Regions from separate parts of the Sodalis sp. RH19 genome, predicted to be linked through region 1. Evidence: predicted binding sites of a transcription regulator. Region 1 holds the regulator's gene; the other holds the start of a gene.
What was found. Region 1 encodes PurR, which represses purine synthesis genes. Its sites were predicted from a motif close to CANGCAAACGTTTGCNTG; they were not measured.

Region 1 (15,104 bases):
CGGCGCAGCGCCGTCCAGTCGGGCCGGGAAAACCCGCCCGGCAGATGCAAATCCTGAAAGCTGCCGGCCCGGCGCATATAAAGCCACATCACCACATACATGAGCCAGTAGACGGATGCGGTGGCGATGCCGCACCCCACGCCGCCCATGGCCGGGATGCCGAATTTGCCGTAGATGAAAATGTAATTGATAGGCACGTTGGCAAGCAGGCCGAGAAAACCTATCGCCATACCGGGCTTGGTTTTGGACAGACCGTCGCATTGGCAACGCAGCACCTGGAAAAACAAATAGCCGGGCGCGCCCCACAGCAGGTAATGCAGGTAGGCGACAGCTTTTTGCGCCAGCACGGGATCGACATGGCGCATTCTCTCGATGACCAGGCGGCAGTTATACAGCACCGCCATAACCAAAATCGCCGCGGCCGCCGCCAGCCAGAATCCCTGGCGTACCTGATGGGCGATACGTTCGCGCCGCCCGGACCCGTTCAACTGCGCGATAACCGGCGTGAGGGCCAGGATCAGACCGTGGCCGAACAGGATGGTGGGCAGCCAGATGGACGTGCCGACGGCAACCGCCGCCATATCCGTCGCGCTGACGGAGCCGGACATGATGGTATCGACCACGCCCATCGACGTTTGGGCTATTTGCGCGAAAATAACCGGTATGGCCAAGGACATTAATGTACGCGCTTCCAGGAAGTACTTCTGCACGTAGGCACCTATGGTTTTATGTGTATGGAATAAGCAGGCGAAAGTTAACATAAAGGTTAAAAATCTGCGGCATAGTGTAAAGCATTTGTCCGGTTATACCAGTGCGGGACGACACAAATCCGTGCGGCGGCGGATTTGGATTTCCTGGGGAAATCGTGCACACTAGCCTGACTGATTCCAGCGGTGGTTTACAGAGGCCAAGGTTATGTTTACGGGTATTGTTCAGGGCACCGCGCCCATTGTGGCAATTGAAGAAAAAGCGAATTTTCGCACGCATTTCGTTTCCCTGCCGGCGGCGATGTTGTCCGGTCTGGAGGAGGGCGCCTCCGTGGCGCACAACGGCTGTTGCCTGACGGTGAGCGGCATTAACGGCGACGTGGTGGCGTTTGATTTGATGAAAGAGACGCTGCGGGTGACCAATCTGGGCGATCTGCAGGTGGGGGATGAGGTGAACGTAGAACGCGCCGCCACCTTTAACGCCGAGATCGGCGGACATGTGATGTCCGGGCATATCATGTGCACTGCCGAGATTGTGAAAATCGTGACGTCGGAAAATAATCGGCAGATTTGGTTCAGAATGCCGGACAAAGCGCTGATGAAATATGTCCTGTATAAAGGATATATCGGCATCGACGGCATCAGCCTGACTATCGGCGAGGTGGCGGCCGATAAATTTTGCGTGCATTTAATACCGGAAACCCTGATGCGCACCACGTTGGGTAAAAAAAGGCTGGGGCAGCGGATCAATATTGAAATCGATCCCCAGACCCAGGCGGTGGTGGATACGGTGGAGCGTGTGCTGGCGCAGCGGGAAGCGGCGATTGCCGCGACGTTAAATACCCTTTAACACGCCTGTCTTGAGTGCGGCGTTGGCGGGCCTAGCGTGCCATGGGGCACTCTGGCGGCCAGGAGATGGCCGCTTCGACCCCATCGGCGCGCTCTCCCTTTAACACGCCTGCCTTGAGTGCGGTGTTGGCGGGCCAGGCGTGCCATGGGGCGCTCTGGCGGCCAGGAGATGGCCGCATCGCCCCCATCGGCGCGCTCTCCCTTTACCACGCCTGTCTTGAGTGCGGTGTTAAAGGGCCTGGCGTGCCATGGTATTAACGGGGTACGCGAATACCGCCATCCACGCCTTCCGGGCTGAATAATACCTGCCATAAATGGATATTGCGCGCGCGGAATGCCCCCGCGCAGGCATTCAGGTAATAACTGAACATACGGTAAAAACGGTCGGAGTATTTGTTGGACAGCGCCGGCCAGGCGGCGACAAAACGTTCATACCAGGCCATGAGCGTTTTGTCGTAATCAGAGCCGAAGTTATGCCAGTCTTCCATAACAAAATGCTTTTCGCTGGCATGGGCAATTTGCTGTACCGACGGCAGGCAACCGTTGGGGAAAATATACTTATTTATCCACGGGTCGACATTCATATCGGTGATATTCGAGCCGATGGTGTGCAGCAGGAACAGACCGTCGCGTTTCAGGTTGCGATCGATAACGTCGAAATAGGTGGCGTAATTCTTGGGACCGACGTGTTCGAACATGCCGACTGAAACAATACGGTCAAATTGCATATCCAGATCGCGATAGTCCTGCAGCAAAATGGTGACATCCAGTCCCTCGCAGCGCGTTTGCGCCAGCTTTTGCTGCTCGGCAGAGATAGTGACGCCCTGTACCGATACGCCATAATTCCTGGCCGCGTAGGCGGCAAGCCCGCCCCAGCCGCAGCCCACGTCCAGCAGCGTCAGGCCGGGTCGCAGCTGCAGTTTTTCGCAAATCATCTTCAGCTTATCCTGCTGGGCTTCCTCGAGGGTGGTCGCCTGTTTCCAGTAGCCGCAGGAATATTGCATATAGGGATCGAGCATCTTTTCAAACAGATCGTTACCCAAATCGTAATGTTCTTTGCCCACGATCCAGGCCCGCTTGCGCGACTGGAGGTTCATCAGCCGGGCGGCGGCAATGCGTAAGGTATCTTTTAAATGATGCGGAAGTTTATTCTCCAGACCCGCCCTGAGAACACGCTGGAAAAAAATGTCCAGCCGCTCACACTCCCACCAGCCATCCATGTAACTCTCGCCCAATCCCAAAGATCCATCCTGCAATACGCGCTTAAAAAATCCCGGATTCTTGATTCGGATATCAAATGGTCTTGAACCATTGAGTTCAATACCGGCTTCAGAGAGCAATTCATGGACGATACGGTACCAATCATTATCATGAAAGCTCAGGTCTTCAACGCACGAGGAACTCATAGCTTCTCCATCACCTTTCTTCTGCAGTGCCCCGTCAGGAAAAGCACTCACCATGCCTGCGGGCTTTATAAGAATCCACGGTTATCCGTGGTGTCTGAAGTATCACCATCAACAGAGGAATATAAAGTAAACCTTAGACTGCGACTTAGCCGGGCGCTTTATAAAAGGGTGATGTCATGTTGGAAAACACGACATACTTTTATACAAATTTATTAGACAACTCGTTATAATTGTTAACGATATTGAGTATAAGCCTGCATTTTAATTTAGACAATAGCTAACGCGCTAATGTATTTCCCATTATAACTTAATGATTTCTCTCTGAAACAATAACTCTTTGCACAGAGATCATTATATGAAAAATCTTGTGTCCGAGGCGGACGGCGCTTTACATAGCAACAGACCCTGGAGGCGCCAGCCCGTTGCCCGGGCCTGGCGCGTGGCCTTAAGCGGGGAAGGGACCGTCTGCGACCGAACGGCGTTCAATCAGCGACGGATGGACTTCGATGGTTTTGGCGTTCTCGCGTTTGCTGGTAATCCTATCGAGCAGCATGGTAAGCGCCGCCTCGCCCAAATCCTCTTTAGGCTGATGGATGGTGGTCAGCGCCGGGCTGAAAAAGCACGAATTGCGCACGTTGTCGTAGCCGATGATAGAAATATCCTCGGGTACGCTCAGGCCCATTTCATTAATGGCGCACAGTGCGCCCATGGCCATAATGTCGCCGCCGCAGAAGACCGCGGTGGGACGCGGCGTTTGCGCCAGGATTTGTTTCATCGCCAGGTAGCCGGATTCAGGCTCGAAATTGCCTTGCACAATCCAGCGGTCGTTTAACGGGATGCCGGCCTCCGCCATGGCATGCAGATAGCCGCGGTGGCGGCCGCCGCCGGTGTTGCGCGCCAGCTGTCCGGGAATGGCGCCGATGGCGCGATGGCCGCGTTTAAGCAAATATTGCGTCGCCATATAACCGCCGGCAAAGGCGTTATCGATAATGGTGTCGGTAAAATCACGGCGGGCCTCACCCCAATCCATGACCACCATGGGGATATGCTGATATTCCTCAAGCATATCCAGCAGCGTTTCGGGATACTCGGCGCACATCACCAGCAGGCCGTCGACGCGCTTTTGCGCCAGCATCGCCAGATAGGCGCGCTGTTTTTCGAGATCATTGTGCGAATTGCACAATATCAAGGTATAACCGCGAGCAAAGCAATGGTGCTCAATCGCCTCGATAATTTCGGCGAAATAGGGCGCCTCGCTGGTGCTGGCGAGCAGGCCGATGGACTTGGTGCGATTGACCTTCAGGCTGCGCGCCACGGCGCTGGGTGAATAATGCAGTTGTTTAATGGCGTCCAGCACGGCAATTTGAGTGTCTTGCGCAACAAAACGGGTTTTATTGATCACATGCGAAACGGTGGTTGTCGATACATTAGCGCGTTTTGCCACATCTTTAATGGTTGCCATGCCTTTGATACTCCCGTACGCCCTGGCTGGAATAATGTCTGTCGAAGGCGCAAGCACTTTCCGACGCTGTGGAATTAACCGTTAATTTTCGTTCATCCCGCGCCAAAGTGAAAGTGTTAAATGTGGCGGCTACAGGTTGGGAGCAAGCTTTTTCATCGCTGTTATGGCAAACTGACGATAACTGCTCTGCGGGCCGGTGGATAAGGCCGGCGCCCTGGTTTACGTTAAGGAGATAGAATGGACAGCGATTTAAAAATGTCGTTACTGACCACGGTGTTCTCGCTGCTGGTGATTATTGTCTTCAGCTTTACCGCCGTCATGAACTGACACCCTCTCGGTTCAGATATAAAAAAGAGGAGCCTTGGCTCCTCTTTTTTTCCAGCGCGCCTTCAGCGGATATTTTTCGGCGTGACCACCCGGCGGGCGCCCACGTAATGATCCTGCCAATAATCCTCACTCAGATAGCTGATACGGATATCGCTGCCGGTGCGGGGCGACTGGATAAAGCGACCATTGCCAAGATAGACGCCGACGTGATCCGCCGCGCCGCGATTGGAAATATGGAAAAAGACCAGGTCGCCGCTTTCCAGCTCGTCTTTCTTAACCGGCGCTGCGTCGCGCAGGTGGTACATTTCGTTGGCGGTGCGCGGCATATGGATGCGTACCACATCCTTGTAGGCGTAATAAATCAGGCCGCTGCAGTCAAAGCCGGTATTAGGCGACATGCCGCCCCAACGGTAAGGCTTGCCCATTTGGGAGAGGAGTTTATTCATGGCGGTAAGCTTGGCGGTCTGGTAGCGTTTCTTATGGCTCTCGCTCATCTTTATCGGCTGATCGTTGGCCACCAGTTCTACCGCCGCCTGATCTTTTATCATCCGGTGCCGGCCGTAACCTTTTTTATAGCCTTTTTTCGGCGGAGTGAAGGAGGCTATTTTTTTCGTCGCCGTGGTTTTTGATGCCTTGGCAAGAGGGGACGTTTTGCTTTTCTTCGCGCCGGTTTTCGCCACCGCGGGTTCCAAAGGCCGTTTAACGCCGGCTTTTTCATGCGCCGGTTCCGGCGATTTTTTAATGCTGGCTTTTTCACTGACGGCGGGAGCGCTGGCGACAGGTTTGCTTTTCTTGGCTATTTTTACCGGTTTGCGTTTGCGCCGGTCGCCGGTTTTTGCCGCCGCTGCCTGGGATTTGCGCTGATCGGCATTGACGCCGGCGCTCGGCGCGGCATGTGCCAGGTTCAAAAACAACTGGGTAAAAAGCAACACAAAAAGCGTAAAGCATAAACGCATGATAAACGCTATCCTTATGTGGCCCAAAATAGGGGGTTATCAACACCTCACAGGAATTTAAGCTATTTACCTCGTCATTGCATCATCAATTCACTACTTATTGTGTATAAACGTGAATAAGTTCGATTTTGCTGCATTTAACAGCGTTCAGCGGCGCTTTATTCAACATATTTTGAGGGTGTGCACCGAATGTTTCAGCCCGTTTTGTTCGGCGGCAGGGGGTAAAAGCCGCTACAGTGATAGTATTGCCTGTCCTACGTGGGCGGGCCGGGAGTGAATTGACGCGCCTTTACCGCGCGGGCCGGCAAAAAAACGTTTATTTGTTTAGCCGGTAGTGGCTAAAATGAAGAGACTGCGTGTAATCCCGCACAGTGCAGATAAGGCCAGATGCTGGCTTGAGGAAGCGAGACAATGACGACGATTGAAAAAATTCAGCAGCAGATAGCTGAGAACCCGATTCTTCTTTATATGAAAGGCTCGCCAAAATTGCCCGGCTGCGGTTTTTCCGCACAGGCAGTACAGGCGCTTTCCGCCTGTGGTGAGCGTTTCGCGTATGTGGATGTCCTGCAAAATCCCGATATTCGCGCCGAGTTGCCGAAATTCGCCAACTGGCCGACCTTCCCACAGCTGTGGGTGGACGGCGAACTGGTCGGCGGCTGCGATATCATTATCGAAATGTATCAGCACGGCGAGTTGCAACCGTTGATCAAAGAGACCGCGGTAAAATACAACTCCCAGGAAAACCAGACCCCTTCCTGAGTTCTCCGGGACGCCTGCGGATAACCCCCGCCCCTTGCGGCGGGGGTTTTTAACCGCCGGACGCAAGCATCGGCTAGGCGTGCTCGCCGGCGGCAGGCTCGCCGACGGGGGGAACAGGCCAGCCGCCGAGACGTTTCCAGCGATTAACCAGCTCACAAAATAATTCAGCGGTGCGTTCGGTGTCATAGAGCGCGGAATGCGCCTGGCCGGCGTCAAATTCGATGCCTCCGGCCGCGCAGGCTTTGGCCAACACCGTCTGGCCCAGCACCAGCCCGCTGAGAGCAGCGGTGTCGAAGGTGGCAAACGGATGGAAAGGATTACGCTTTAATGCCGCCCGTCCGGCCGCCGCCATAAGAAATCCGTGGTCGAACCCGGCATTGTGCGCGACGATAATCGCGCGGTTGCAGCCCCGATCCTTAATGCCTTTGCGCACCATTTTGAAAATTTCATGCAGCGCCTCGTACTCGCTCACCGCGCCGCGCAGCGGGTTGGTCGGGTCGATACCGTTAAAGGCCAGGGCTTCCGGCTGCAGTTGCGCGCCGGGAAAAGGCTCGACATGGAAATGCAGGCATTGGTCGGTGACCAGCCAGCCTTCATCGTCCATGTTGAGGGTGACGGCGGCGATTTCGAGCAAGGCGTCGGTTGCGGCGTTAAAGCCCGCGGATTCAATATCGATTACCACTGGATAAAAGCCGCGAAAACGGCCGCGAAGGGTATTTACATCATCAAGTTCAGCCATGCCTGTTCTTAATTTTTAAGGAAAACAGCCCGCATTATGGCAAATTTTAGCGCCGGATGCATGGCGAATCCGCTCCCTGCTCCCCAGGAGAGCGGATTTGGCGGGGGCGGGCTGGTACTTTATCTGCCAAGGCCCTTGCCGGCATGTTTTTGTTCAATCAACTCGATTTTATAACCATCGGGATCTTCGATAAAAGCGATAACCGTCGTGCCGCCCTTGACCGGTCCCGCTTCGCGGGTCACCTTGCCGCCGGCCTGGCGAATGCGGTCGCAGGTAGCGGCCACATCGTCAACCCCGAGCGCGATATGGCCATAGGCGGTGCCCAGCTCGTAGCTATCGACGCCCCAGTTATAGGTCAATTCAATCACCGCGCCTTCCGTCTCCTCTGTGTAGCCGACAAAGGCCAGGGTGTATTTGTACTCCGTATTTTCGCTGGTGCGCAGCAGGCGCATGCCCAGGATCTGGGTATAAAAATCAATGGATTGCTGTAAATCGGTAACGCGGAGCATGGTATGAAGCAGGCGCATGATATCCTCTATAGACAATGACGACGGTTTATCCATCGCCTTTGGTGAGATCGTGGTTTAACAGTATATCCCAGACCTTCGGCGCGGTGGAGGAGAAATACTCCTGCCTTGCTTGCCCTGGCGGCCGGAGAACCGCGCGATTTCCCCCGGGCAAGCGATTTTTGCCGTCATAAGCTTGCCAGCCGGGGAAATAACGTCTTCAATAAAAGTTAAACAGGAGGGCACGTGCCGGAACAGCTTGAGTTTTTCATCATAACCAGTCCTTGCCGCGGCGTCTGCCAATCCGATGACCGTGGCTTTTGCCGTGGCTGCCTGCGCTCCCGCCAGGAACGTTTCGACTGGATCACGATGAACGACGGCCAAAAGCGCGAAGTGCTGCGGCTATGTCATCAACGCTACCTGCGCCTGCTGCGGGCCGGCAAGAGCACGCCCGCTGAACCCGCAGGTCCGGAACAGCCCTCGCTTTTTTAACACCCCGCAGGCGTGCAACCTTATTCCACTGAGTATCTTGAACGTCGGGATGGCGATTATCACAACCCCGGCACTCATAGTTAATTATTAATATGCACGCTAATAACTTGTTATTTATATATTGTTATTACATTATTAGACCGAATACATGACATAATGATATTTGTTATGTCTTCATTTAACTTAAATTAACAATAAATCACGATGAATGACAATAATAGTGATACAGTCATGAATAATCCGCTTGGCATACTATAGGCGTTGATGTGAGAATGCCGGGGCAACCAGTGCCAGGGACGGATTATATGAGGTTTCCAACGCTTACCCTATACTAAGCGGAAAGTTTTACGCAATGAAGGGCCGCAACCCTCGTCAAGGCTGACGACCGGCAAGGAGTAATGCGCTCAGCGGTGCTGTCCCATATTTCAAAGGAACAACATGGGTATTACATCTAGCTCAACTTAACTTCAACCTTATTCATATATATATATATTTGTAATTTGCCATTCCACCCATTAGAATGGATGGGAATCCAGGGAACAAGCTTAATCAGCTTAATTATAAGGAGAGAGAATTGGAATCGCCATTAGGATCTGATTTGGCGCGACTTGTTCGTGTTTGGCGCGCTTTGATTGACCATCGCTTAAAACCGCTAGAACTGACACAAACGCATTGGATCACGTTGCATAATATCTGCCAGCTTCCGCCGGAGCAGTCGCAAATTCAGTTGGCAAAGGCTATCGGCATTGAGCAGCCCTCATTGGTTCGAACGCTTGATCAGCTTGAAGAGAAAAAGCTGATCACTCGCCATACCTGTGCGAACGATCGGCGGGCGAAACGTATTAAATTGACGGAGTCCGCAGAGCCCATCATCAAAGAAGTGAACCATGTCATCAATAGTACCCGGGATGAAATCCTGACGGGTATTTCAGAGCAGGAGATTCATTTTCTGAGTAATATGATTGCACGGCTGGAGAAGAATATCCTCGAGCTTTATAATAAGTCCTGACATAGCGTGGTTCAACGACATGTTCTCTATAAAAAACCGGCAAATAGCGCCGGTTTTTTTATGCCAAGGTCTTTCGCTTGCGCCGCTGCGTTATGCGGCGGCGGGGCGGTAATTAACGCGGAGAAACCGTCACGTTGCGCCCGTTGCTGGCGATAGCCACGCGTTGTCCTACGCTGAACCGCGTATTTCCTTGTTTTTGCACCACCATGATAGTATTGCCGTCGTCTTTGCGCACTTCAAGTTCCACGCCCTGCGAACGGCTGGCGGCGCTGGTGACGCCCTGTCCCGCCACGCCGCCCGCCACCGCGCCGGCGGCCGTAGCCAGGTTGCGGCCGGTGCCGCCGCCGAGGGTATTGCCGAGGAACCCGCCCAATACCGCGCCGCCGATGGCGCCGATAACGTTTGAATCCTCTCCGCCCTGGATTTGTACCGGCCTTACGCCTACCAGCGTACCGTACGTCACGCTTTGTACCTGTTTAGCCTCATTGGCGGAATAGACATCACCGGAAAGACTGTTGTTGCTGGCACAGCCCGCCAGCGTCAATCCAGCCAGGGTGACCACGAGCAAACGTTTCATCATTGAAAAACTCCTGTTATACGCCGTTCGTCAAGGCAAACCGAGACAGAACAAATGCCAATGTTGTTGCAATCGTCAATAGTATCTGTTTCCAGGCGCTACTTCGATAGCCTACTGTAGTCGATAATATTGTAGAATTCATAAACAATGAATCAACAGACCTCTTTTCTTAATTATAGCAATGATTTTAACGCTAAGCTTTTGCCCGCCAGGTTATTTTATTGTAACAACTTCCAAAATTTGACGGCTTTTCATAGCCTGATTCATCAAACCTGTTTAACGTAGACATCCGGAATCGATAAATGAAATTTTTGCGAAGGAAAAGGGCAGGCCAATGAGAACAGGTCGCTATGTAGGCGTAATGTCCGGAACCAGCCTTGACGGCGTGGATGTGGTGCTTGCCGCCATCGACGAGCATACCGTGGCGCAGCAATACAGTTACGGGCATCCCATACCACAGGAGCTCAAACACCAAATTCTGGCCATATGCCAGGGACAATCCGTGACCTTGTCACAGGTGGGGCAATTGGATACCCGCCTGGGCATACTTTTCAGCGAGGCGGTGCTGGCCATGCTAGAGAGCGCCGGCGTGGCGGCGCACGAGATCACCGCCATCGGCAACCATGGACAAACCGTCTGGCATCAGCCGGACGCCGAGGCGCCCTGCACGATGCAAATCGGCGACAATAATCGCATCGCCGCCCTGACCGGCATTACCACCGTGGGGGATTTCCGCCGCCGCGATATGGCGTTCGGCGGCCAAGGCGCGCCGTTGGTGCCCGGTTTCCACCACGCGTTGCTGGCGCATCCCGGCGAGCGGCGCATGGTGCTCAATATCGGCGGCATTGCCAATCTGTCGTTATTGCTGCCCGGCCAACCGATCCGCGGCTACGACACCGGTCCCGGCAATATCCTGATGGATGCCTGGGCCTGGCGCCACCAGGCCGTTCCTTACGATAAGGATGCGGTCTGGGCCCTGGGGGGCAAGGTGCACCAGGGGCTGCTGCAGCAGTTGCTGGCGGACGGTTATTTTGCCCAGCCGGCGCCGAAAAGCACCGGCAGGGAATATTTTAACCTTGGCTGGCTGACGTATCAGCTCACCCATTTCGTGCCGATACCGCCGCGGGATGTGCAGGCGACGCTGCTGGAATTAACGGCCATGAGCATTGCGGAACAAGTGCTGCTATCGGGCGGCTGCGAACGTCTTCTGGTCTGCGGCGGCGGGGCGCGCAATCCGCTGCTGATGGCCCGGCTGTCCGCGCTGTTGCCCGGTATGGAGGTCAGTTCCACCGATAAATACGGCGTGAGCGGCGATGATATGGAAGCCCTGGCCTTTGCCTGGCTGGCCTTTCGCACTTTATCGGGTTTGCCGGGCAATCTGCCGTCGGTTACCGGCGCCAGCAGGGAAACGCTGCTGGGGGCCATTTATCCGGTATAAAGGTTTGCGTCCCCGCCGCCGCGCTTTTCAGACAGGTCCGCTTCAGCGGCGCGGCCGGGTTGATTAAGGTGGCCAGGAGCCGCGGCACGACGCGCGGCCCGGACGACCTATCCCGCCGCATGACGGCGGCGTAAACCAAGGGGAAACTATGATTAATCGGCTTATTATATTTGCCTGTGTGATTACCGTTACCGCCTGTAGCCAGTTCAATCGCGGCCCGGGCGAGCAAACGCTGCGTTATCAATGCGGCACCACGCCGCTGACGGTACGCCAACGCACGGAACCGGCGCAGGTCAGTTTTATTCTCGACGGCAAACAGCTTAACCTGCCGCAGGTGATGTCCGCCTCCGGGACGCGCTATAGCGATGGGCACTATACGTTCTGGTCGAAAGGCCCGAACGCGTTTGTCGAACGCGAAGGTAAAGTCATCATAAACGACTGTATTATCGCCGGTTGAACGGTGCTAAATGATTGAGATTTTTAGCCACGCGGCGCACAATAACGCCCTGGCCCGACGCAGAATATCACTATGACTGAACAAAAAATCGATATCGCCGCTTTGCGCCGCGAATATACCCGCGGGGGCTTGCGGCGCGCGGATCTGACGTCTGAACCGCTGACTCTGTTTGAGCGCTGGCTGCAACAGGCCTGCGAGGCGCAGCTTCCCGACCCCACCGCGATGTGCGCGGCGACGGTGGATGAACACGGCCAGCCCTATCAGCGCATGGTGCTGCTCAAGCATTTCGACAGCCGCGGCATGGTGTTTTACACCAACCTCGGCAGCCGCAAGGCCGGGCACCTGGCGCATAACTCCCGCATCAGCCTGCATTTTCCCTGGCATGCGCTCGAACGCCAGGTCATGGTGCTGGGACGCGCCGAGCGATTGTCGCTGGTGGAAGTGATGAAATATTTTCACAGCCGGCCCAAAGACAGCCAAATCGGTGCCTGGGTTTCCCGTCAATCCAGCCGGATATCCGCGCGCGGGGTGTTGGAAAGCAAATTTCTCGAGTTAAAGCAGAAATTTCAGCAGGGTGAAGTGCCGTTGCCCAGTTTTTGGGGGGGATACCGGGTGAATATTGATACAATGGAATTCTGGCAGGGTGGCGAGCACCGGCTCCATGACCGGTTTATCTACCAGCGCCGGGACGAGGGATGGGCGATAGACCGTCTGGCGCCCTGACGCCGCCGGCACATGACTTTAGGGTGCCTGGGCACCGATACTTACAGCAATAATGGAGTTTTTTGATGGCAAGCAGCAACCTGATACAACAATTGCAAGAGCGGGGCCTGATTGCCCAGGTCACGGATGAGGCCGCGCTGTCCGAGCGCCTGGCTCAGGGGCCGCTGTCACTGTATTGCGGTTTCGATCCGACCGCCGATAGCTTGCACTTGGGACATCTGGTGCCACTATTGTGCCTGAAGCGTTTTCAACTGGCCGGCCACCGTCCCGTGGCGCTGGTGGGCGGTGCCACGGGACTTATCGGCGATCCGAGTTTCAAGGCCGTCGAACGTAAATTAAATACCGCCGAAACGGTGCAGGAATGGGTGGATAAAATCAAGCGCCAGGTGTCACCGTTTCTGGATTTTGACTGCGGCGAAAACAGCGCCGTGGCCGCCAACAACTACGACTGGTTCGGCAGCATGAATGTGTTGACCTTCCTGCGTGACATCGGCAAGCATTTCTCGGTTAACCAGATGATCAACAAGGAAGCGGTCAAGCAGCGGCTTAACCGCGACGACAGCGGTATCTCCTTTACCGAATTCTCCTACAACCTGCTGCAGGGGTATGACTTCACGTCGCTGAACAAGCAATACGGCGTCGAGCTGCAGATCGGCGGGTCGGATCAGTGGGGTAATATTACCTCCGGCATCGACCTGACCCGGCGCATGAACCAGAAGCAGGTTTACGGCTTGACCGTGCCGCTTATCACCAAAGCGGACGGCACCAAATTCGGCAAGACCGAAGGCGGGGCGATATGGCTGGATCCCGCCAAGACCAGCCCGTATAAATTCTATCAGTTCTGGATTAACACCGCCGATGCGGATGTCTACCGCTTCCTGAAGTTCTTCACCTTTATGCCCATGGAAGAGATTAACGCCCTGGAAGAGGAAGACCGCAACACCGACGGCGCGCCGCGCGCGCAGTATGTCTTGGCGCAGGCGGTGACCCGGATGGTGCACGGCGAAGCCGGGCTGGCGGCGGCGGTGCGGATTACCGACAGCCTGTTTTCCGGCTCACTGCAGGCCCTGACGGCCAACGATCTGGCGCAACTGGCGCAGGACGGCATGCCCACCATCGCCCTGAGCGACGGCGCGGATCTGCAGCAGGCGCTGGTGGATGCGGGACTGGTGCCGTCCCGGGGCCAGGCCAGAACCCTGATCGGCTCTAATGCCATCGCGGTGAATGGCGAAAAACAATCTTCGGCGGAGTATGTCTTCAGCGCCGCCGATCGCTTGTATGGGCGTTATACCTTGCTGCGCCGCGGCAAGAAAAACTACTGCCTGATTTGCTGGGAATGATTTTTATAACTGCTACAGGAGGCCGCCGGCCTCCTGCTTTGTGTCGATGCGGCCGCCAGGCCAAGGGCTTTAAGGCAACGTAATGAAGAATATTCTGTCTATCCAGTCCCATGTGGTGTTCGGGCATGCGGGTAATAGCGCGTCGGTGTTTCCCATGCGCCGCATGGGGGTCAATGTTTGGCCGCTTAATACCGTCCAGTTTTCCAATCATACCCAGTATGGTCACTGGACCGGTTGCGTGATGCCCGCCGCGCACTTAACCGAAATCGTGAAAGGTATTGCCGCCGTGGACCAGTTGAAAAACTGCGACGCGGTGCTGAGCGGTTATATCGGGGCGCCCGAGCAGGGCGAACATATCCTGGAGATTGTGCGCCAGGTAAAAGCAGCCAATCCCGACGCCTGGTATTTCCTTGACCCGGTAATGGGCCATCCGGAAAAAGGGTGTATCGTGGCTCCCGGGGTGGCGGAATTTCATTGCAAGCGCGGCCTGCCGAACGCCGATATCATCGCGCCCAATTTGCTTGAGCTGGAGCAGCTCAGCGGCCATGCGGTCAATAATATCGATGAAGCCATCGCCACCGCCCGCGAACTGTGCGCCCAGGGACCGAAGCTGGTGCTGGTAAAATACCTCAGCTATGCCGGCTATGATAAAAACAATTTTGAAATGCTGCTGGTGAGCAAGGAGCATGCCTGGCATACCAGCCGTCCGCTGGTGGATTTTGGCGATCGCCAGCCGGTGGGCGTCGGTGATTTAACCAGCGGCCTGCTGCTGGTCAACCTGCTGAAGGGGCTGTCGCCCGTCAAGGCGCTGGAGCATGTTACCGCCGCGGTGTACGAGGTCATGAAACTGACCAAAGAGATGAATGAGTATGAGCTGCAGGTGGTGGCGGCGCAGGATCAGATAGCCTTGCCGCAGCATCACTTTCCCGCCAAAGAGATCAAATAGGGTTAGTCATCTTTACCGGCGGCGTCATGCCGCCGTGAACGCTATTTCAGCCCTTCCGCCGCCAGCGCCGCGTCCACCGTGGGACGCGCCGCCACCCGTTTAAAATACCGCGCCACCGCCGGCGTCGCCGGTAAATCAAACTTCAGGGCCTGCGCCCAGGTCAGCATGGTGAACAGATAGGCGTCGGCCACCGTGAAGCGGGTGCCGAGCAGGTAATCGCCATCGGCCAACTCCCGATCCAGATAAAGCAATTTGGCGTCCAGCTGCTGGCGCAGCAGGCTTTTGTAATCCTCTGGCATATCGGGCTGCAGCAACGGGCCAAGGCTTTTATGCATTTCACTGGCCACGTAATTGAGCCATTCCATCGCCTGATAGCGGGACAAGGTGCCCGCCCGCGGGATCAAATGGCGA
Region 2 (15,104 bases), 350 kb from region 1:
GGCATTGCCGTAACCGTAGCCGACGCCCCACTCCGGCCCCCAGCCGCGGCCGTAGCGGCCGCCCCAGCCCCAGGGGGACATCGGCGGCCCCATCGGCGCCACCACCTGTTGCGTCAGCTGCCAGCGTTTATATCCGTCCGCGCGCACCACTACAAAGGTATACTCCGCCTTGTCGACGGCGCCCTTTTCCGTGCCGGTGATTGGGCCGACCACGGTGACCCACTGGTGATTAAAGTCCATCGGTTCCAGGAAGCCGTTGATATAGGCCACCACCCTGCCGGTAGAGACTTGGTGCAGCCTGGGCCGCGCCGAATCATCCAGCGGCACAGAGGCTATTTCCAGCCGGGTGCGTCCGTTGAGATTGGTGACTTTAACCACTTTGCCGCCGAAACGGGCTTCCTGACCGACATACAGGGACGGCGCGTTAAGCACGCGCACCAGATCCTGCTGGGGGGTGGGCGAGGTGCCGCGCACGGCGTCCGGCACCGTGGCGCAGCCGGACAGCATCATGACCACGGCCAGGGCCGGCCAGGTAAAACGACGGCGCTGCGCGCTGCGGACAGTAGTTTGCTTAAACATCTTGCGCTAGATTCCTCATACCTTTAACGGTATACATGGGTTATTACTTTGACCCGTGGCGGCGGCATAAGTTGCTCTTTATTCGCGTCCCGGCAGCTTTTTCCACGTCACTTCATTGCGCAGATAGGTCGGCGCCTGCAATTCCACCGCCAAGGCCTCGCCCTGGCTTAAGCGTAGCACCGCCAGCGGCAACATATCCACGGCCGACGGCAGCAGGGTCTGGCCGTCCACGAGCTGCACGGCCGGCGGCGCGATAAGTCCGGGATAGGTTTGCCAGCCGGTGCCGGCCGTTGCCCACTGGCCGGCCAGTTCGGCGGCTTGCGGCGCCAGCTGATCGGGTTTAACCACTTTTTCGCCCGCTTCGCCCAACCATGCGCCGCTGTCGCCGCGCTGGTACTGCGCCCAGTAGACCTCGCCCATGCGGGCATCGATGGCGCACAGCACGCGGCTGATGCCGCACCGGCGCCAGGCGCCCTGCGCCAGCGCCGCCAGGGTCGACACGCCGATCATCGGCAGCCCGGCGCCAAGCGCCAGGCCCTGAGCGATGCCGATGCCGATGCGCACGCCGGTAAAGCTGCCGGGGCCGCGCCCATAAGCCAGGGCATCAAGCTGCGCCAGCTCGATGCCGGCCTCGGCCAGCAGGCTGTCGACCATCGGCAGAATGCGCCGGGTGTGCTCGCGGGGGGAAATTTCAAAACGTTCGCTGATTTCACCGTTGATCCAAAGCGCCGCGGAACAGGCTTCAGTTGCGGTATCGAGAGCTAAAATTCGCGTAGACATGCCAAACCTCAGGCGGGTGTAAAAGAGTGGTGCCGGACCGGGCGGGTATTGTAGCATACCCGCTGGGGCAAAGGGATACGGGATGCCTGCGGGGGCGAGGGGCAATATACGCCACCGGTCAGCGGTGTTGCAAAAAGTCGATGGCGCGCTGCAGCGAGCGGGTGCGCGGCGCCGGCGGCAGGCTGTTGAGGAAAATCTGGCCATAGGGCCGGGTCACCAGCCGCTGATCGCAGATGATCAGCACGCCCCGGTCGTCGCTGTCGCGGATAAGCCTGCCCACCCCCTGCTTTAGGGCGATGACCGCCTCGGGGATCTGCACCTCGGCAAAGGGATCGCCGCCGCGCAGCTGGCAATCCTCGGTGCGCGCCTTAAGCAACGGGTCATCCGGGGCGGTAAAGGGCAACTTGTCGATAATCACGCAAGACAGCGTATCGCCGCGCACGTCCACCCCTTCCCAAAAACTGTTGGTCGCCACCAGCAGCGCGTTGCCAGCGGTAACAAACTGCTGCAGCAGCTGGCGTTTGCCGGTCTCGCCCTGCAATAGCACCGGCAGGGTCAGCGTGGCGCGAAACTCCGCCGCCAGATCCCGCATCATCTGGTGAGAGGTGCACAGGAAAAAGCAACGCCCCCGATTGGCGATAATCACCGGCGCCAGCATCCGCGCCAGCTGCACCGCCGCCCCGCGCTGGTTCGGCTCCGGCAGGAAGCGCGGCACGCACAGCAGCGCCTGGGTCGCGTAATCAAACGGGCTGGGCAGCAGCAAGGTTTTTGCGTCTTCCAGGCCGATCCGCCGGGTAAAATGCTCCAGGCGATCGTTGACCGACAGGGTGGCGGAGGTAAAGATCCAGGTGCCCTCTTTTTCGCTCATCACCTCACGAAAGCGGGTCGAAACCGATAACGGCGTCAACGCCAGCACAAAGTGCCGGGCATTGCATTCATACCAATAGCTGAAACCCGGTTCCTGGGTATTCTTCAGACGCTTGAGCCGCGCGCGGTACAGGCTGGCGCGTTCAAAAGCGGCATCAAGCAGCGCCGACCGTCCCAGCGCCAGCTTCGCCACGTCGTGGCATAATTCCAGTGCGTCATCAAGCAACAGCAGCGCGCGCTGCAGCGAAGGCTGGGTCAGCACGTCGCGCAGGTTGCCGCGAAAACCCGGTTCGCCCAGCGCCAGCCGGAAATCCTGGGTGCGGAAGGTAAGCTGATCGGCGCTCTTTTGCAATTGGGCCATATCGCGCACGTCGGTGCGGTAGGCAAGCGTCATGTCGCGCGCCAGATCCATGAGTTGACGGCTGGTGAGCTGCTGGCCGAAATACTGGCTGGCGATATCCGGCATCTGGTGCGCTTCGTCGAAAATCATCACCTCGCCGGTGGGGATAAGCTCGCCGAAACCGCCTTCCTTAACCACCATATCCGCCAGGAACAGGTGATGGTTTACCACGATCACGTCGGCCTCCATGGCTTTACGGCGCGCCTTGACCACAAAACACTCTTTGTAGAGCGGGCAATCGCCGCCCAGGCAGTTGTCGTTGGTGCTGGTGACCAGCGGCCATACCGGGCTGTCTTCGGCGATGCCGCCGCAGTTGGCCACGTCGCCATCCACCGTCTGCGACGACCAGTTGCGTACGCCCGCCAGCTCCGCCAGGGTTTCCGGCGCCATGCCGACCCCGCCGGCGAGCTGCTGCTCCATGCGCTCAAGGCACAAATAGTTGGAGCGTCCCTTCAGCAGGGCGACCTGACCCTGGTACGCCAGCGCCGCCGCCACTTTGGGCAGGTCGCGGGCATACAGCTGATCCTGCAGCGCCTTGGAGCCGGTGGAGATGATAACCTTGCGTTTTGAACGCAGCGCCGGCACCAAATACGCATACGTCTTGCCGGTCCCGGTGCCGGCCTCCACCACCAGCGGCTGTTTTGTGTCGATGGCCTGCGCTATCGCCTCGGCCATCAGGCGTTGCGACTCGCGCGGTTTAAATCCGGTGATGGCCTTGGCCAACGCGCCCTGCGGCGCAAAATCATCTGTCACGCTGTCTCTCTGTCATTCGGTTGCTGTCGGATTATGCCAAGGCCGGCGGTTGTCCACCACCTTCTTTGCTTAAAACGACACTATGTTATGCTGGCGGTTTACATGATGGCTTTAAGGCGAACAATATGACCATTGAACGAATCGATCCCGGCGCGCGCATGTCCGAAGCGGTTGTCCACAACCAGACGGTATATTACACCAGCGTGCCGGAAAACCTGGATGGCGACGCCACCGCGCAAACCGCCGAGGCGCTGGCGATTATCGACCGGCTGCTAAAGCGGGTGGGTTCCAATAAAACGCGGCTGCTGGATGTGACCGTGTTCCTGGCCGACGGCAATGATTTCGCCGCCATGAACGCCGCCTGGAACGCCTGGGTGGTGCCGGGGAGCGCGCCGGTGCGCTGTACCGTCGAGGCGCGGCTGATGAACCCGCGCTACAAAGTGGAAATCAAGGTCATCGCGGCGATCTGACCGGCGCGCCGGTACCCGTGCGGCCGGCGGGGACGTTTACAGCGCCCCGTCCTCGTCGTCGTCGTCCTGTTCCAGGGCGGCGTTGCGGGCGTCGCGTTCATCGGCGTTGCGCTCGGCATAGGAACGATCGTCGTTTTCGTCGTCATCCCAGCGAATTGATACCCGTTCACCTGTATGGGTGGCGCGGATTTCATTGGATACCAGCCGGATGGCCTCGCCGCTGCTCATGCCGTCGGCCATCAGGGCCTGGATGCGCTCAACGGCCTGCTGCTGCTGTTCGTGATTTAACGCTGGCATATCGGTCAGCATGCGTGTTCTCCAGAGGGCGGGTCGATGCGTTATTATCTCACGCCGCCGCCCGCGATGCCAATCAATGCGCTTTATGTTCAGCCATGAAGCCGATATCATGCTGTTCGCACCTGCCAGGCGCTTATTGCCGGCAGACTGGACTGGATTACCTGGATCATAGTGTCGATATGTTGCCACAGCTGACTGCCTTACCCTATCACCGCGACGCCATTACCGCCCTGTTCGCCCCCCGCGCCGCCCGGCCCTGGTCGATGCTGCTGCACTCGGGCCATGCCGACCATCCGGACAGCCGCTTCGATATCATGGTCGCCGACCCAGTGGCGACGCTGACCACCCGCGGCGCCGTTACGGTGATTTCCCGCGACGGTCAATCGCATATGAGCGGCGGCGACCCGTTTATGCTGGTGCAACAGCAGGTGGACAGTATGGGGATTCGTCCGGAAGCCCGGGACGATCTCCCTTTCCTGGGCGGCGCGCTGGGCCTGTTCGGCTACGATCTCGGCCGGCGCATTGAAACTCTGCCTGCCCATGCCCAACAGGATTTAACGCTGCCGGATATGGCCGTCGGCCTGTATGACTGGGCGGTGATTGCCGACCATCGCCTTGGCCGCCTGACCCTGGTGAGCTACCGCGATCCGGCGGCGCTGAAGCGGGATTTGCTGGCGCCGCCGGCACCCGAACCCGACCGGCCCTTTCGTTTAAACAGCGGCTGGCAGGCCAATATGACCCGGGGCGAGTATGGCGAAAAATTCCGCCGCATCCAGGAACATCTTTTGGCGGGTGATTGTTACCAGGTCTGTCTGGCACAACGCTTCAGCGCGGCGTTCGCGGGCGATGAATGGCAGGCGTTCCGTCATCTGCTGGAGCATAACGCCGCGCCGTTTTCCGCTTTTTTGCGCCTGCCCGGCCAGGCGGTGCTGAGCCTGTCGCCGGAGCGGTTCCTGCGGGTAAACGCGGGACAGATCCAAACGCGGCCCATCAAGGGCACGCTGCCGCGCCTGGCGGATGCGGAGCAAGATCGGCTGCAAGGGCAAAAACTGGCGGCATCGCCAAAAGACCGGGCGGAAAACCTGATGATCGTGGATTTGCTGCGCAACGATATCGGACGGGTCGCCGTCCCCGGCAGCGTCCGGGTGCCGGAGCTGTTTAAAATCGAGGCCTTTCCGGCAGTCCATCATATGGTCAGCACCATTACCGCGCGGCTGCCCCCCCATCGCACGCCGTGCGATCTGGTGCGCGCCTGTTTTCCCGGCGGGTCCATCACCGGCGCCCCCAAAATCAAGGCCATGACGTTAATCGACCAGCTCGAACCGCAGCGCCGTAATGCCTGGTGCGGCAGCATCGGCTACCTGAGCCGCTGCGCCACCCTGGACACCAATATCGCCATCCGCACGCTGCTCACGGAACAAGGGCGCATCTATTGCTGGGCGGGCGGCGGCATCGTCGCCGACAGTTGCGAGGAAGCGGAATACCAGGAAACCCTGGACAAGGTCGCCAAGATACTGCCGCTGCTGCTGGAGCTAAATCGCCCATGAACAGCACTGACAACACCCTGACGCTTACGGATTTCATCACCCGTTTCCAACTGCAGTTGCCGCAACCCAGCGAGCCGGCGCGCAACCAGCGCCGGGCGGCGGTATTGATACCCATCATCTGCCATCACCAGCCGACGGTGCTGTTGACGCGCCGATCGGCGACACTGCGCAAGCATGCCGGCCAGGTGGCCTTCCCCGGCGGGGCGGCGGATAAGGAAGACGCGTCCTTAATCGCCACCGCGCTGCGCGAGGCCCACGAAGAAGTGGCCATCCCGGCCTCGTCGGTCAGGGTCCTGGGGCAACTGCCGCCGGTGGACAGCAGCAGCGGTTTCCAGGTCACGCCCATCGTCGGCCTGCTGGCGGCCGGCACCCGTTTCCGGGCCAGCCGCGACGAGGTGGCGGACATGTTTGAAATGCCCCTGCACCAGGCGTTATCCCTGGCCAGCTATACTCCCCTGCAAATACAGCGCCGCGCCAAAAACCTGCAGGTTTATTTTTCCTGGTATCAAAGCCATATGGTCTGGGGCATGACCGCGCAGATTTTGTATCGGCTGGGCCAACACATCCATCTTTAACGCACGTCCCTTCATTCCCGGCCGCCGGTTGGGCCGCCGCTATCCCTACCAACCCGCGCCGTGATGGTCATCGCGTCCCGGCAATAAAAGACTTCCCAACGCGATGAAAACCGTTACAATCTCCTATCTTTGCCATATTTGCGAAATATAACTCCATATTAATAATTAAACATAGTCATTTATATAGGTTGTATATCTCATTATTTCTGACGACAAAAAACCGTCTCCGGCACGCACGTGAAAGGAGATGATCCACGGGCAACGGCTTGCTTTCAGATTAGCCATAACCAGCATGACGCCAGGCCGCCCCGGGGTAGAGGACCGCTTCGTATCGGTCGTCAAACGCAAAGGAAGCGCTTTTTTGGATTAGTTTTTATCATGCGAAAGCGCAAGCCTAACCCGGCATGAGTCATTACAATTAACTGCATTACCCACGGGTATGCGTATTTTATCAGTTCTGAGGAGAGTCAACGTGATAAGCGTTTTCGATATGTTTAAAATCGGCATCGGCCCGTCCAGTTCCCATACCGTGGGTCCAATGAAAGCCGGTAAACAGTTCGTGGACGATCTCGTCGATAAACGGCTGCTCAATGATGTCACGCGCATCGCCGTGGATGTTTACGGTTCGTTATCGCTGACGGGCAAGGGACACCATACCGACATCGCCATTATCCTGGGCTTGGCGGGCAACCGTCCCGATACGGTGGATATCGACGCCGCGCCGGCCTTTATCCGCGACGTTGAGCAACGCCAGCGCCTGATGCTGGCCGGCGGGCCGCACGAAGTGGATTTTCCCCGCGAAGGCGGCATGGTATTCCACGGTTCCTACCTGTCATTGCATGAAAACGCCATGCGCATTCACGCCTTCGCTGGCGAACAGGTCATCTACAGCCAGACGTATTATTCCGTCGGCGGCGGTTTTATCGTTGATGAGGCGCATTTCGGCCAGCCGGTTATCGACCAGATCGCCGTGCCCCACCCTTTCGCCAGCGCCCAGCAGCTGCTCGACCAGTGCAAACAGACCGGTCTGTCGCTGTCGGGGCTGGTGATGCTTAATGAACTGGCGCTGCATAGCCGCGCCGATATCGGCAATTACTTCGCCGATATTTGGCAGACCATGCGCGCCTGCATCGATCGCGGGCTAAATACCGAAGGCGTATTGCCCGGCCCGCTGCGGGTGCCCAGGCGCGCATCGGCGCTCAGGCGCATGCTGGTCTCCACGGATAAGCTCTCCAGCGATCCGATGGTGGCGATTGACTGGGTGAATATGTTCGCGCTGGCGGTCAATGAAGAAAACGCCGCCGGCGGAAGGGTGGTCACCGCGCCAACCAACGGCGCCTGCGGCATCGTGCCGGCGGTGCTGGCTTATTACGATCATTTTATCGATCCGGTCACGCCCGAGGTCTACCTGCGTTATTTCCTGGCCTGCGGCGCCATCGGCATTCTTTATAAGCTGAACGCCTCCATTTCCGGCGCCGAGGTCGGCTGCCAAGGTGAAGTGGGCGTCGCCTGCTCCATGGCGGCGGCGGGACTGACGGAATTGATGGGCGGCAGTCCCGAGCAGGTCTGCGTGGCGGCGGAAATCGGCATGGAACATAATCTGGGACTGACCTGCGATCCGGTGGCCGGCCAGGTACAGGTCCCCTGCATCGAACGCAACGCCATCGCCTCTGTCAAGGCCATCAACGCCTCGCGCATGGCGCTGCGGCGCACCAGCGCGCCGCGGGTGTCGCTGGATAAGGTGATTGAAACCATGTACGAAACCGGCAAGGACATGAACGCCAAATACCGCGAAACCTCGCGCGGCGGCCTGGCCATCAAGGTCCAGTGCGATTGATCGCATCACCCACACCCTGCTGGCCCGCTAACGCGGAACGTAAAGCAGACGTGTTCAAGGAAAAACGTGCCAATGAGGTCGAATCGGGCATGGTCTTTTCGCCCGACCGAGCACCCCATAGCATGTAGGCCCGCCAACGCCGGACTCAAGGCAGACGTGTTCAAGGGAGAGCGTGCCGATGGGGTTGAATCGGGCGTGGTTTTCCCGCCCGACCGAGGCCCCATGGCATGCCAGGCCCGCCAACGCCGGACTCAAGGCAGACGTGTTCAAGGGAGAGCGTGCCGATGGGGTCGAATCGGGCGTGGTTTTCCCGCCCGACCGAGGCCCCATGGCATGCCAGGCCCGCCAACGCCGGACTCAAGGCAGACGTGTTCAAGGGAGAGCGTGCCAATGGGGTCGAATCGGGCGTGGTTTTCCCGCCCGACCGAGGCCCCATGGCATGCCAGGCCCGCCAACACCGGATTCAAGGCAGACGTGTTAAAGGGAGAGCGTGCCAATGGGGTCGAATCGGGCGTGGTTTTCCCGCCCGACCGAGGCCCCATGGCATGCTAGGCCCGCCAACGCCGATGCCGCATAAAACCTGTTAAAGGGAGAGCGGGTCACGTGTTTACTGTTCCTCTTCCTCCACCGGCGGCGCTATCCGTTCGATACGCACCAGCTCGATACGGTATTCCAGCATCTGCAAAATCGTAAACCGCCACTGGCCCAGCTCGATAACCTCACCCACCACCGGCAGCTGATCCCGCTCGGCCAGCAGCAATCCCGCCAGTGAAGCGACATTCTCGTGACCGCGGGTGAGTTCATTATCGTCCAACGCCTGACCCAAAGCGTGCAAATCAGTACCACCCTTTACCAGCCAGGCGTCCTCCTGCGCCACAATATCCGGCGTTTCGTCCTCATCCGGAAACTCGCCGGCAATGGCTTCCAGCACATCCAGCGGCGTTACCAGCCCCTGGATCACGCCAAATTCATTCGACACCACCACCAGGCTACCCCGCGCCCGGCGCAATACCCCCAGCAGGTTCAGCACATCCAGGGTTTCCGGCACCACGATGGCCGGATTCTGCGCGGCATACTCCTGCACATCTTCGCCTTTATCCAACGCCACCATCAGGTCCTTGGCGCGGACCACGCCGATCAACTGGTCCAGCTCGCCGTCGCACACGGGAAACATACTGTGCGGCGTGGCCAAAAGCGTAGCGCGCAGCTCCTCCACCGGACGCCGGCAATCCACCCAGGAGATTTCGTTGCGCGGCGTCATCACGCTGCGCAACGAACGCGACGCCAGGGACAGCACGCCGGTAATCATATAACGCTCCTCGTCGGCAAACTCCGCCTTAGGTTCGTTTGGCATCTCCTGCGCCCCCTCCTCGCGCAGCCTGGGCCCGCCCATCAAACGTAAAATGGCTTCGGCGGTGCGCTGGCGAATCGGCCCGCGCGCCTGGTTTTTAACAAAATTGCGCCGGGCTATCTGATTAAACAGCTCAATAAGCACCGAGAAACCGATGGCCGCGTACAAATAACCTTTGGGGATGTGGAAGCCAAAGCCCTCGGCTATCAGGCTCAGGCCTATCATCAGCAAAAAACTCAGGCACAGCACCACGACGGTGGGATGGGCATTTACAAAACGGGTCAAGGCCTTGGACGCCAGCAGCATAATACCCATGGCGATAACCACGGCGGTCATCATCACCGGCAGGTTGTTGACCATACCGACCGCGGTGATCACCGCATCCAGGGAAAATACCGCGTCCAGGATAACAATTTGCACCACCACCGCCCAGAAACTGGCGTAACCGCGGTTGGCGTCATGCTGCACATCCTGGTTCTCCAGCCGTTCATGCAGCTCAGTGGTGGCTTTGAACAGTAAAAACAATCCGCCCAGCAGCAAAATCAAATCCCGGCCTGAAAAGCTGAACATGCCCACGCTCAGCAACGGTCTGGTCAGCGTAACCATCCACGAGATCAACGACAGCAGCCCCAAACGCATCAGCAACGCCAGCGCCAGGCCGATAACCCGGGCTTTGTCCCGCTTTTTCGGCGCGACCTTCTCGGCCAGGATAGCGATAAATACCAGGTTATCGATACCCAGCACAATTTCCAGCAGTATCAACGTCAGCAGACCCACCCACAGCGTCGGGTCCATTAAGAATTCCATTGGGCGCTCCAGATCGACAGTCCATTAAAACGGCGCAATAAAACACCGCGGCAGCACGCGTGGGCAAGCGGCGTCACGTCCGCAAAGACCGTAGAACGCGCGGCGTTTTCCCACAGAGAGGACACAGGGATGACGGGTTGGATTCCCGGCGGTGCGGGACGGTGCGACCCGCGGCTGGCGCAACATGCCGGCGGAGCCTGGACGGGTAAAGGAGAAAACCATACATCAGGGGTGACGTTTTTTCGGTGACAGTCCATAGGGGGGGCTGTGGCCCATCGCTCCTTATCGATAAGTAAGACATTCAACTCTATCAGGTAACTTTGCGGACGCATAAAACTATTTTTGTCTGCAAGTTGTCATGCATGTCTTCTACACTGATTTGTGAGCTCATTGTTTTCCTCATGCACAAATAACTGAGCGCCGTCACAATTTTTATTTTTTTACACACTAAAATAAATCGCGTTTAACCGCTATTGATTCACATCTTCACATGAATCGTTTCAACACACACAGCGGACATCAAACAGGGTGGCGAATAAAAATACCCTGGCTAAGAAGTTAAAACCGCCCGTGCTCACTGGTAGCAAACACGCCAGGCGGTCTGACTGCTTAACCCAATTAGTTAACAGAGGAGGTATCAGTGAGTATTGCTATCATAATTGGCACTCACGGGTCAGCAGCCGAGCAGTTGCTTAAAACGGCTGAAATGATATTGGGCGCGCAAGAAAACGTCGCCTGGATAGATTTTGTTCCCGGGGAGAATGCTGAAACACTGATTGAAAAATATACCGCGCGCCTTGCGCAACTTGATACCCAGGAAGGTGTGTTATTTCTGGTTGATACCTGGGGTGGCAGCCCGTTCAATGCCGCCAGCCGCATTGTGGTCGATAAGGAGAATTACGAAGTCGTCACCGGCGTTAATATTCCCATGTTGGCGGAAACCTTTATGGCGCGTGATGACAAGCCGGGTTTTGCCGCGCTGGTGAACATCGCCGTCGAAACCGGACGCGCCGGCGTCAAGGCCCTCAAAGCGCCCGAACCGCAGACGGCGGCCACCCCCGCGCCGGTTGCCGCGCCGACCCCTGCCGCCAAACCGCATCCCAATGCCGGCGGTCATATGACCATCGGTCTGGCGCGCATCGATGATCGTCTGATCCATGGCCAGGTCGCCACCCGCTGGACCAAGGAAACCAACGTTAAACGCATTATCGTGGTCAGCGATGAAGTTGCCGCCGATACCGTGCGCAAAACGTTATTGACCCAGGTCGCTCCTCCAGGCGTCACCGCGCATGTGGTGGACGTGGACAAGGCCATCCGCGTTTACAACAACCCGGCTTATGCCAAGGATCGCGTGATGTTGTTGTTTACCAACCCCACCGACGTTGAGCGCGTCGTGGAAGGCGGCGTCAAAATCACCACGGTAAATATCGGCGGCATGGCGTTTCGCCAGGGTAAAACCCAGGTTAACAATGCCGTATCGGTTGATGAGAAAGATATCGCCGCGTTTCGTAAGTTAAACGATCGGGGAATTGAGCTTGAAGTGCGTAAGGTCTCATCGGATTCGCCGCTGAAGATGATGGATTTGATAAATAAACTCGGTAAATAAATTCGCCGGAAAAACTAACACCTACGAGCGTATCACTTTCCTGAAAAAAAGATTTACCGCTCTCTTACGTTTGTCAGAGGAGAAGTACAATGGAGATCACCACGCTTCAGATTGTGCTGATTTTTATAGTGGCCTGTATCGCAGGCATGGGTTCAATACTCGATGAGTTTCAGTTCCACCGTCCGCTGGTGGCATGTACGTTAATCGGCCTCGTGCTGGGTGATATGAAGACCGGTATCATCATCGGCGGTACGCTGGAGATGATTGCCCTGGGTTGGATGAACATCGGTGCCGCCGTGGCGCCCGATGCCGCGCTGGCCTCCATTATTTCCACCATCCTGGTCATTGCCGGCAATCAAAGCGTGGGTGCCGGCATCGCGCTGGCTATCCCGCTGGCTGCCGCCGGCCAGGTACTGACCATTATCGTACGTACCATTACCGTGGCCTTCCAGCATGCCGCTGACAAAGCCGCGGAAAACGGCAACCTCAGCGCCCTGAGCTGGATCCACGTCGGCGCGTTGCTGTTGCAGGCCATGCGTATCGCCATTCCGGCCGTGATCGTCGGTGTTTCCGTCGGTACCGACGCCGTCCACGCCATGCTCAGTTCCATCCCGGAAGTCGTGACCAACGGCCTGAACATCGCCGGCGGCATGATCGTGGTAGTAGGTTACGCGATGGTCATCAACATGATGCGTGCCGGCTACCTGATGCCTTTCTTCTATCTTGGTTTCGTCACCGCGGCTTTTACCAACTTCAACCTGGTTTCCCTGGGTGTGATTGGCGTGGTCATGGCTGTCCTGTATATCCAGTTGAGTCCGAAATATAACCAGACCAACGGCGGAAACGGCGGCGGCGCCAGGGGCGTTAACGATCTTGATAATGAACTTGATTAATAGGTGAGCGAAATGGTCGATATAACAACTGCTCCAAAGAAACTGACTCCCGGCGATGTGCGTGCTGTCTTTATTCGCTCGAACCTTTTCCAGGGATCATGGAACTTTGAACGTATGCAGGCGCTGGGTTTTTGCTTCTCGATGGTGCCGGTAATCCGTCGCCTGTATCCCGAGAACAATGACGATCGCAAACAGGCGATTAAACGTCACCTGGAATTCTTTAACACCCATCCGTACGTGGCGGCGCCGGTATTAGGCGTAACCATGGCAATGGAAGAACAGCGCGCCAACGGCGCTCCCATCGACGATGCGGCCATCAACGGCCTGAAAGTGGGCCTGATGGGACCGCTGGCGGGCGTGGGCGACCCCATCTTCTGGGGTACCGTACGCCCGGTGTTCGCCGCGCTGGGTGCCGGCATCGCCATGAGCGGCAGTCTGCTTGGCCCCCTCCTGTTCTTTATCCTGTTTAACGCCGTGCGTCTGGCAACCCGTTATTACGGCGTGGCCTACGGCTACAAAAAAGGCGTGGATATCGTTAACGATATGGGCGGCGGTTTCCTGCAGAAGCTGACGGAGGGCGCCTCGATACTGGGGCTGTTTGTCATGGGGGCGCTGGTGAATAAGTGGACCCATGTGAATATTCCCATGGTGGTGTCGCGTATCACCGGTCCGGACGGCCAGACCACGGTGACCACCGTGCAAAGCATCCTCAATCAGCTGATGCCGGGCCTGGTGCCGCTGCTGCTGACCTTCGGGTGCATGTGGCTGCTGCGCCGCAAGGTCAATGCGCTGTGGATTATCGTCGGCTTCTTCGCCATCGGTATCTTCGGCTACTGGATAGGCCTGCTGGGACTGTAATCGTAGTGATGCAAACGTGGTAATGCGCAACCGGGGGCCATCCCCCGGTTTTTTTATTTTTCGCAAGGAGTCAGGATGTCTGTTACCGATATTGTCCTGCTGGTTATCATCACGCTGGCATTGGCGTTCGCCCTTTACGACGAGTTTGTCGTAGCCGGCATGCTTAAGGGCAAAACCCGGCTGAAAATCGGGCTTAAGCGCCAAAGCCGTATCGATGGACTGATATTTATCGGCCTGGTGCTGATTCTGGTGTACCAGAACATCACTAATAAAGGTACGGTTTTTACCACCACTTTATTATTAATCCTGGCCTTTATGGCGACCTATCTTGCCTATATCCGCCGGCCAAAACTCATTTTCAAAACCGCGGGTTTTTATTATGCCAATGTTTTTATCCGCTATGACCGGATTAAAAATATGAACTTATCCGAAGATGGTTTTCTGGCTATAGATTTGGAGAAAAGAAGGTTATTGATCCAGGTTCAGCATCTTGATGATCTTGAAAGGATTTATAATCAATTCATGGAAAATAATTAACGTAATAACAACCTATAATATAAGGTTATCACCGCCGATGGCCTTACTGCGATGGGCCATGGCGAAATTTTTAACCTTACAATGTATGCTATTAAATAACCCCAAGGTTGATGTTTTTATAGGCATGCGATAAATAAGCGTATGCAAAAATGCTATTTTATTTTTGTGGTTGTTATACGGTAAATACGATGTTATGGTTTTGCGGTCATTAGGGAGTAGCCGGTTTCCACCATAGCAGGCGGAAATGCCCGTATCAACATACTCGTTATACGCCGCTCATCCGGCGTAAACGTGGTGCGGGCGACCAGGACGGTCGGCGAGACTATAGACACGACGAACCATCGTGGGGTTGGGATGATGGTGAAGCGTGTATATTGGCTCCCAGCCGAGGCCTTATTATGATGAACCTGTCCGCGACCCTGATCCTTGCATTCGGCATGTCCATGGATGCCTTTGCCGCCTCCATCGGCAAAGGGGCCGCCCTGCATAATCCCCCCCTGCGCGAAGCGTTGCGCACCGGACTGATTTTCGGCGCCATCGAAACCGTTACGCCGCTGATCGGCTGGTCGCTGGGGCTGATGGCCAGCCGCTATATACTGGCGTGGGATCATTGGGTGGCGTTTATCCTGCTGGGCTGCCTGGGCATGCGCATGGTGGCCGGCGGTTGGCGCCGTCAAACAGAGACCGCGCCGCGCCTGGGCCAGCATAGCCTGAGGGTGCTGGCGACCACCGCTTTCGCCACCAGCCTGGACGCCATGGCGGTGGGCGTGGGGCTGGCCTTCCTGGAAGTCAATATCCTGCATACCGCGATGATTATCGGCCTGGCCACCATGATCATGGCCACCCTGGGCATGCTGCTTGGCCGCTTTATCGGCCCATGGCTCGGCAAAAAAGCGGAAATTATCGGCGGCGCCATCCTGATCGGCATTGGCTGCAATATCCTGTAT

Region 2: the regulator PurR is predicted to act here: its motif matches at 6,524-6,541, upstream of ACL2XF_RS09625 (L-serine ammonia-lyase).

What each region holds. Positions count from the first base shown of each region.
Region 1 covers NZ_CP178734.1:1,788,230-1,803,333, forward strand. The annotation lists gene ACL2XF_RS08020 (MATE family efflux transporter) at 1-710, opposite strand, end outside; gene ACL2XF_RS08025 (riboflavin synthase subunit alpha) at 916-1,557, shown strand; gene cfa (cyclopropane fatty acyl phospholipid synthase) at 1,811-2,962, opposite strand; gene purR (HTH-type transcriptional repressor PurR) at 3,408-4,424, opposite strand; gene ACL2XF_RS08040 (YnhF family membrane protein) at 4,662-4,751, shown strand; gene ACL2XF_RS08045 (NlpC/P60 family protein) at 4,814-5,707, opposite strand; gene ACL2XF_RS08050 (Grx4 family monothiol glutaredoxin) at 6,119-6,466, shown strand; gene rnt (ribonuclease T) at 6,540-7,205, opposite strand; gene gloA (lactoylglutathione lyase) at 7,325-7,732, opposite strand; gene ACL2XF_RS08065 (DUF1289 domain-containing protein) at 7,958-8,203, shown strand; gene slyA (transcriptional regulator SlyA) at 8,778-9,212, shown strand; gene slyB (outer membrane lipoprotein SlyB) at 9,325-9,792, opposite strand; gene anmK (anhydro-N-acetylmuramic acid kinase) at 10,124-11,227, shown strand; gene ACL2XF_RS08085 (MliC family protein) at 11,376-11,684, shown strand; gene pdxH (pyridoxamine 5'-phosphate oxidase) at 11,757-12,407, shown strand; gene tyrS (tyrosine--tRNA ligase) at 12,473-13,747, shown strand; gene pdxY (pyridoxal kinase PdxY) at 13,830-14,693, shown strand; gene gstA (glutathione transferase GstA) at 14,735-15,104, opposite strand, start outside.
Region 2 covers NZ_CP178734.1:2,135,233-2,150,336, forward strand. The annotation lists gene ACL2XF_RS09590 (Slp family lipoprotein) at 1-579, opposite strand, end outside; gene tsaB (tRNA (adenosine(37)-N6)-threonylcarbamoyltransferase complex dimerization subunit type 1 TsaB) at 658-1,359, opposite strand; gene ACL2XF_RS09600 (ATP-dependent DNA helicase) at 1,478-3,379, opposite strand; gene ACL2XF_RS09605 (RidA family protein) at 3,505-3,849, shown strand; gene ACL2XF_RS09610 (YoaH family protein) at 3,886-4,158, opposite strand; gene pabB (aminodeoxychorismate synthase component 1) at 4,326-5,693, shown strand; gene ACL2XF_RS09620 (CoA pyrophosphatase) at 5,690-6,268, shown strand; gene ACL2XF_RS09625 (L-serine ammonia-lyase) at 6,741-8,105, shown strand; gene ACL2XF_RS09630 (TerC family protein) at 8,713-10,263, opposite strand; gene manX (PTS mannose transporter subunit IIAB) at 10,904-11,869, shown strand; gene ACL2XF_RS09640 (PTS mannose/fructose/sorbose transporter subunit IIC) at 11,959-12,762, shown strand; gene ACL2XF_RS09645 (PTS mannose transporter subunit IID) at 12,775-13,620, shown strand; gene ACL2XF_RS09650 (DUF986 family protein) at 13,696-14,157, shown strand; gene mntP (manganese efflux pump MntP) at 14,559-15,104, shown strand, end outside.